Regions from separate parts of the Nocardia sp. NPDC050408 genome, predicted to be linked through region 1. Evidence: riboswitches for the same ligand, from Rfam matches in the RefSeq annotation. Region 1 holds a riboswitch; the other holds the start of a gene.

What was found. Region 1 has a riboswitch for cobalamin ahead of ACIBJI_RS31995 (CbtB-domain containing protein). Riboswitches for the same ligand answer to the same signal wherever they lie in the genome.
Region 2: linked by a shared signal. The riboswitch ahead of metE (5-methyltetrahydropteroyltriglutamate--homocysteine S-methyltransferase) and the one ahead of ACIBJI_RS31995 (CbtB-domain containing protein) in region 1 are both predicted to bind cobalamin.

Annotation. Positions count from the first base shown of each region.
Region 1 is NZ_JBITIL010000015.1:136,594-140,639, forward strand. It holds gene ACIBJI_RS31980 (response regulator transcription factor) at 1-33, shown strand, start outside; gene ACIBJI_RS31985 (hypothetical protein) at 73-567, opposite strand; gene ACIBJI_RS31990 (CbtA family protein) at 604-1,392, opposite strand; gene ACIBJI_RS31995 (CbtB-domain containing protein) at 1,383-1,577, opposite strand; cobalamin riboswitch at 1,608-1,761, opposite strand; gene mhuD (mycobilin-forming heme oxygenase MhuD) at 1,827-2,141, opposite strand; gene ACIBJI_RS32005 (alpha/beta fold hydrolase) at 2,517-3,275, shown strand; gene ACIBJI_RS32010 (A/G-specific adenine glycosylase) at 3,373-4,046, opposite strand, start outside.
Region 2 is NZ_JBITIL010000007.1:274,586-278,631, reverse strand. It holds gene metE (5-methyltetrahydropteroyltriglutamate--homocysteine S-methyltransferase) at 1-1,585, opposite strand, end outside; cobalamin riboswitch at 1,726-2,030, opposite strand; gene ACIBJI_RS23270 (pyruvate carboxylase) at 2,264-4,046, shown strand, end outside.

The DNA of each region.
Region 1 (4,046 bases):
GAATCCGGCCTGGTCCGCCCCGGCTGGCAATAATGCTGTCGCACATACCGAATAGCCTGTGCGCGATAGCCACTACCTATGCGACACCAATTGCCTCGCTTCCCCTCGGAAGTAGCGGCGGGCACTCGGGTGGTACATGGCGGGGATGGCGATCAGGACGGCGAGGATATGCCCGGTGCGGAAGGTTCCGGTGATCACCGCGGATGCGGTGAGGTTGTCGAACAGGTCGCCGATTTGCTTGGCGGACAACGTGGCTGCCAGTGGTTCGATGATCAACGAGGCCAGGCCGATCACACCGATGCCCAAGGTGAGTACCGTCTTGGCCCAGCGGGCACCGCGCGCCATCTGGACGGCAACGCCGAGAACCACCAGATAGATGCCGCCGCGAATAGCTAGACCTGTTGCGAGCGAGCCGATATCGGCGTTCGGGCGGTCCAATTGCACGGCGATGTATGTGATGGCCTCGCCGACGCCGCACAGCAGCGCTACTACGAGTCCGATGAATGCCACGGAAATCGAGCGCGGTGGGTCGGTTCGTGGCTGTGCGGAAAAGGCAGTGCCGGTCATACAACCGACACTGCCTTTCGCGTTCCGAACTCCGGATCAGCCTGCGGTAGCAGCCGTTTCTCGTACCGGAGTGCTATCGCGCGTGGCGAATTCGGTGAGTGCCGCGAATCCGAGACCGAGGCAGGCCCACAGCGTGGCCGTCTCGCCGAGCGATGTCGCACGGAACTGCCACAGCAGAACGGCCGGGAAGTCGTCGTTCACCTCGTTGACGCCGGGCAACAGGATGTACCCGAGCACGACGATGAGCACGAACGCCGCGACCCCGGCGATCAGCCGGATCGTACCGAGTTGCGCGGCAAGCAGTTTGTAGACGTACAGCCCGATGCCGACCGCAGCCAGTCCGAGTAGCACCGCCGCCAACCACAGCAGGGTGCGCTGGTTGATTGTGTCCGGTTCACCCACGGCGGGCGGATTGGCCGGGTACTTGAAGAACGGCACCGCTACGATCGCGGTCCAACCTGCCAATGCCAATCCGAGCGCGAGCTTCGGTCCGGACAAGGTGGTGTATCGGCGCGCGAAAGACGCGACCGAAGCGAAGATCGCCCCGAACGCGAGCCCGGCAAGTCCGAGGGCAAGGAACTGCCCGAACTTCTGTCCGGAACGGCTGACCAGCGGTTCTTCCTCGTCGCCGTGTGTATGCCCGGCTGGTTCCTGGGCGTGCTCGGCGGCCTGTTCTTTAGCGGAATTGGCTTCTTCGATAGAAATGGCGGTGTCGATCTTGGGTTCGCCGACGAAGTAGCCCACTGTCGCAGCCAGCAGGCCGGCGATGAGGCCGGCCAGCAGGCCACGGAGCAGCAGGGTCTTGAGCGATCCGATCAATGGCACGGCACACCGAGCAGGTGGCGTCCGTCGTGCATGAGCTCATGCAGATACATCCCGCTGCGCGAGATGACGCCCTGATCGAAGCCGACCAGGTACAGCGTGAGCAATGCGAGAAGAACGACGCCTACTGCGATGAGCAGCGTGCCGAGTGAATCAGTTGCCCGACTCGGTGAATGCGCGATAGCCATTCGAGTCCTCCTAGGGATGCGCGTCCCGTGAGTTGTTCGGTGCGAAGGTGCCGGTGTCTGGCTTTCCGGCACCAAGGACTCGGTGCAAGAACACAGTGGCGCGACCGCTTCGGAATTTCACCGAATTACCGCGTCACCCTCGCGTTTGTCATTTCGAACTGTGACATCCCCTCGCACTCGCCGTCAACACGGCGGGCAACTTGCCCAGGCCGGGATGGGCGAGTCGCGCGCCGCGTCTGTCCAGCGGTTTCAGGAAGCGGACTTGGCCGCGACGTCCAGTACGACCTCGAACTCCAGCAGCGAGGCACCCGTCGAAACCGGCTTCTGCCGCTCGCCGGCGTGCGCCTCGCGCGCGGGCCCGTCCCGCCACGCCGCGAACGACTCCTCCGAATCCCACTGGGTGACAACGAAGTACCGGTTCTCCCCGGCCACCGGCCGCAGCAATTGGAAGCCGAGGAAGCCCGGCGAGCCCTCGACCGCATGTGCGCGATGGGCGAATCGCTTCTCCAACTCGGGGCCCGCGCCCTCCGGAACCTCGATCGCATTGATCTTCACAACAGCCATGGCTCCGACGATACGTCCGTGCCAACCGGGCACCCCGCAGCGCATACGGGGCAGACCATCGAAGGCGAGTCGATTGCGAGACTCTGCAATGACGGCTCTTACGAGCGAGGAGCTCGCGGCCCGTCTCGCGTCCGAGCCGTCGAACCGCATGCGACGAAGTCACGGGACTCGCCTTCCCGCATGCGTGCACCGGGTGCCGAACGGCCCCGCCATCACCAACCACCACGGAGCGAGTCTTACGAGCGACCGTTCGCGGCCCGTCTCGCGTCCGAGCCGTCGAAGCGCATGCGACGAAGTCGCGAGTCTCGACGGCTCGGACGCGAGACACCAGGGGGCCGCGAACCCGCCGCGCCGAAGGCGCGGCAAGATAACACAGTGTTGTACGACGAAGGCGGAGCGGGAGTGCCGATCCTGCTGCTGCACGGACTGATGGGCAGTGCCCGCACCTGGCGCGATCAGCTGGGCTGGCTGCGGAAGTTCGGCCACATCTACACCTTCGACGCCGCTGGTCACGGTCGCCCCGCACCCGTGGAGCTGACCACCGAGGCTTTCATCGATGACCTCGCTTCGGCGACGGCCGAAATTTCCGAACCCATGGTGGTCATCGGACATTCGATGGGTGGCCTGCACGGCTGGGTATTCGCGGCGCAGTATCCGCAGCGGGTGCGCGCGCTGGTGGTCGAGGATATCGCCCCCGACTTCCGCGGCCGCACCGCCGCGAACTGGGCGGCCATGATCGAGGCCTGGCCGCAGCCATTTCCGAATGCGGACGCGGTGTTGGATTTCTTCGGCCCGGTCGCCGGGCGGTACTTCCTCGACTCTTTCGATCAGGGTCCGGACGGCTATCGCCTACACGGTTCGGTCGCGACCTTCCGCGATATCTCCGAGGAGTGGGGGACCCGCGACTTCTGGGCGCAATGGCGCGCGGTCGAAGCGCCGGCGCTCTTGATCGAAGGCGAATTCACCATCACTCCCGAGGGGCAGATGCGGCAGATGGCCGAGGTCCATCCCGATGCCGTCTACGTCCGAATTCCGAACTCCGGACACCTGGTTCACGACGATCAGCCCGAGCGCTACCGCACCGAGGTCGAAGCCTTCCTTCGCAAAATTCTCGACCACCGCGTACAAGATTGATCTAGTCCGCTGGCCAGGGCTGACAAGTCGTCGCGTTCGTTCGATGACCAGCATGTGGTTGGGTTTGCGGCCACTACAACCCCGGGTTGCGATTGGTTCAGCCCTCGCCGGCCAGGGCGAACAGCCCGTCGGGGGTCTGTTCGATGAGGCCGTCGACGAGCAGGGAGTCCAACGCGCGGTCGCGCTGGCCGGGATCGCGAGTCCAGGCCAGATCCAAGCGGATTCGCTCGACCGGACCGGTTGCGTCCCGCAACACATCGAGCAGCCGACCGCGCGCCTGACGATCGGTGCCCTCGTACTTCTGCGTCTTGCGCACCACATCGGAGACCGGCCTGCCCGCGGAAACCCACGCACATTCCGGCAGCGGGCAGCGCGAGCAGTCGGGTGTGCGGGCCGTGCACACCGTCGCGCCGAGTTCCATCAGCGCGGCGGAAAATATCGCGGCATGGTCGATTCGGCGCGGCAGTAGCGCTTCGGTCTCAGGCAGATCGCGCGACGAGGGGTTCCCGGCCGCCGCCCGCCCGTGCACCGCCCGCGCGACTACTCGGCGAACATTGGTGTCCACCACCGGCACTCGCTGTCCGTAGGCGAAACAGGCCACCGCCCGTGCGGTATACGCGCCGATACCTGGCAGGCTGAGCAGCACATCGACATCGGTGGGCACCTCGTCACCGTGTTCCTCGGCGAGCACCTTGGCGCATTCGTGCAGCCGCAACGCCCGCCGGGGATAGCCGAGCTTGCCCCACGCGCGCAACACCTCGGCCTGCGATG
Region 2 (4,046 bases), on a different contig from region 1:
GCCGCGCCACATCTCCGAACAGAATCGGTGGCCGCACGCAACGGGTGCCGTAGGACTGCACCCAGCCCGCGTCGGTGGTGGCGAATCCGTCGAGCTGCTCGGCGAAGTACTGCACCATGTCATTGCGCTCCGGCTCGCCGTGCACCAGCACGTCCAGGCCCAGTTTCTCCTGCAACGCGATGACATCCGCGATTTCCGACCGCATCCGCCGCGCGTATTCGGTCTGATCGATCTCACCCTTGCGCAGTGCCGCACGCGCCAGCCGGATCGCCGAGGTCTGCGGATACGAACCGATCGTCGTCGTCGGCAACGAGGGCAGCCGCAGCCGCTCGGCCTGTAATGGCCGCCGCTGTTGCGCGGGAGCCCGCCGAGTTGCATCGGGACCCAGCGTGGCCAGGCGCGCCCGCACCTGCGGATTGCCCAACCGGGGATCGGTGCGCCTAGTGGCGAGAGCGGCACGGACCATGGCCAATTCATCGCAGATCGCCTCGGACCCCGCACTCAGTCCGGTCGCGAGCAACCGCACCTCGGCGACCTTCTCCGCACCGAAGGCCAACCACGAACGCAGCCGCTGGTCTAGGCCGGTTTCGCTCGCCAAGGAATAGGGCACGTGCAGCAACGAGCAGGAACTCGATACCGCAACGGACTTCGCGCACCCCAGCAGCGTGCCGAGCATCGTCAAAGCCTTATCCAAATCGGCCCGCCAGACATTTCGCCCGTCGACCACACCCGCCACCAGCAGCTTGTTCACCAGTGCCGGCACACCGGAGAAGTCCGCGTCTATGGTGAAATCCAGTGCGATACCTTCGATTTCGGTCTCGGCCAAAGCGCTCAACGCAGCACCTGGCTTGCCGAAGTAGGTGGCCACCAGCAGTGCTGGACGATCCGTCGCGGCCGATAGTTCGGCGTAGCTGCGCCGTACGAGTTCCACCTCGTCAGCCGTCAGGTCGGTGACCAGGACCGGCTCGTCGAGCTGCACCCACTGCGCGCCCGCCGCGGCCAGCAGCCGCAACAGCTCCCGATAGAGCGGCACCAACTCCTCCAGGCGATCCAACGCCGCACCACCGGTCGCCTTCGCCAGCTTCAGGAAGGTGATAGGCCCGACCACCACCGGACGCGCGGGCACCCCGAGTGCGAGCGCCTCCCGCAGCTCATCCAACACCTTCGACGGATCCAGCGAGAACACCGTCTCCGGACCGATTTCCGGCACCAGATAGTGGTAATTGGTATCGAACCACTTGGTCATTTCCAGCGGCTCGACCGTATCGGTGCCGCGCGCCGCCGCGAAATAGCGATCCAGCGGATCGGCGATACCGGCCACCCTGGGCGGCAGCGCGCCGAGCAGCACGGCGGTATCGAGCACCTGGTCGTAATAGGAAAAGGTGCCGACTGGGATGGAATCCAGACCGGCCCGCTGCAATTCGGTCAACTGATTGTGCCGCAGGTCAGCGGCGATCGCGTGCAGCCGCTGCGCGTCGATGCGTCCGGCCCAGTAGGACTCGGTGGCGCGCTTGAGCTCACGGTGCGGCCCCACCCTCGGGAGACCGAGAACCGTCGCGGTGAACGGGTTATGCGTAACAGTCACGAATTTCTCCAGTGCTGAGATCGAAGACCATCGCCCTACGAGCTAGCGGAGACCGAGTGACGTGCCGGCGCACCGACGGAGCCCGACAATCACACCAGAGGTCCGCGCGCCCAGTCCACGAGGCGGTGGCCGCCGGATACGGCGTATCCGACACGGCTGGCAGGTCTTCGGACTTGCGGGCACGGGCCTTCTGGCCGACCCCGTACGGGGCTCACCTACTGGCCGTCGCTTCCCGGGCTGACCATTTCGACCTGCAAGCAGTCGCTACAGACCATTTCGAGCGACCTGCAAGCAGTCGCTACAGACCATTTCGAGCGACCTGCAAGCAGTCGCTACGGCCTACCCAGTGCTGATGACGGCGGTCGTTCCTGCATACCGCTGCGGGACAGTCCCGGATTCTCACCGGGTTCCCTCTCGTCCGCGCACCGGTTACCCGATCCGCGAACTCGACTCCGTAACGCGACGATGGGGCTCCATCTCGTCTGCGCACGGCGAACCAGCTGCGTCGACCAGCATAGTCGGTAGCGCCATCCGATTTCCGTGCTACGCCAGTCAACACACAGTTATGTGTCAGCGATATGAACACAACTTCGCAAGCCTGCTAGGACTCGTTGTGAAGATTCCTGCGAAAGGGACTTCCCTGTCAGGCCACGATTCCGGGGCGGGTACCTTAGTTCAATGTTCTCGAAAGTCTTGGTTGCCAACCGTGGCGAGATCGCCATCCGCGCCTTCCGTGCGGCCTACGAACTCGGCATCGGGACAGTCGCCGTCTTCCCGTACGAGGATCGCAACTCGGTCCACCGGTTGAAGGCCGCGGAGTCCTACCAGATCGGCGAACAGGGGCACCCGGTTCGGGCGTACCTGTCGATCGAGGCGATCATCGCGGCGGCCAAGTCCGCGGGTGCCGACGCCATCTACCCCGGTTACGGCTTCCTCTCCGAGAACCCGGACCTCGCGGCGGCCTGCGCCCGCGAGGGCATCACCTTCATCGGTCCGTCGGCCGACGTGCTCGAACTGGCTGGTAACAAGGCCCGTGCGATCGAAGCGGCGCGGGCGGCGGGGCTGCCGGTGCTGAAGTCCAGCGCCCCCTCCGCCGATGTGGACGAACTGCTGGCCGCATCCGAGGTCCTGGATTATCCGATCTTCGTGAAGGCCGTAGCGGGTGGCGGTGGGCGCGGTATGCGCCGGGTGGCCGATCCGGCACAGCTGCGCGAATCGATCGAGGCCGCATCCCGTGAGGCGGAGTCGGCCTTCGGTGATCCGACCGTCTTCCTGGAACAGGCCGTGGTGAACCCGCGCCACATCGAGGTGCAGATCCTGGCCGACCAGCACGGGAATGTCATGCACCTGTTCGAGCGCGACTGTTCGGTGCAACGCCGCCACCAGAAGGTGATCGAGCTCGCGCCCGCCCCGAACCTGGATCCCGCACTGCGCGAGCGCATCTGCAACGACGCCGTGGCCTTCGCTCGCCAGATCGGCTACAGCTGCGCGGGCACCGTCGAATTCCTGCTCGACGAGCGCGGCAACCACGTCTTCATCGAGATGAACCCGCGCATCCAGGTCGAGCACACGGTGACCGAGGAGATCACCGATGTCGATCTGGTGCAGTCCCAGCTGCGCATCGCGGCGGGGGAGAGCCTCGAACAGCTCGGCCTGAGCCAGGACAAGGTCGCCATTCGCGGTGCGGCCCTGCAGTGCCGGATCACCACCGAGGATCCGGCCAACGGCTTCCGCCCCGACACCGGCCGCATCACCGCCTACCGCACCCCCGGTGGCGCGGGCATCCGACTCGACGGCGGCGCGAACCTGGGCGCGGAGATCGGCGCCTACTTCGACTCGATGCTGGTCAAGCTCACCTGCCGCGGCCGCGATCTGCACGCTGCGGTGGCGCGCGCCAGCCGTGCACTCGCGGAATTCCGCATTCGCGGCGTCACCACCAACATCCCGTTCCTGCTCGCGGTGCTCGACGATCCGGACTTCAGGGCGGGCCGGGTCACCACCTCGTTCATCGATGAGCGCCCGCAGTTGCTGACCCTGCGCGGTTCGGCCGACCGCGGCACCAAGATCCTCAACTACCTCGCCGATATCACCGTCAACAAGCCGCACGGCGAGCGTCCGACCACGGTGTATCCGCACGACAAACTGCCCGCCATCGATCTGAGCGTGCCGCCGCCGGACGGTTCCCGTCAGCGGCTGCTGCGCCTGGGCCCCGAAGGCTTCGCGCAGGCGCTGCGCGAGCAGAAGGCCGTCGGCGTCACCGATACCACCTTCCGCGACGCGCACCAGTCGCTGCTGGCCACCCGCGTGCGCACCAATGGTCTGCTCGGTGTCGCCGGACATGTCGCGCGTCTGACACCGGAACTGCTCTCCATCGAGGCTTGGGGCGGCGCGACTTACGATGTGGCGCTGCGCTTCCTGTTCGAGGACCCGTGGGAGCGGCTGGCCGCGCTGCGCGAGGCGG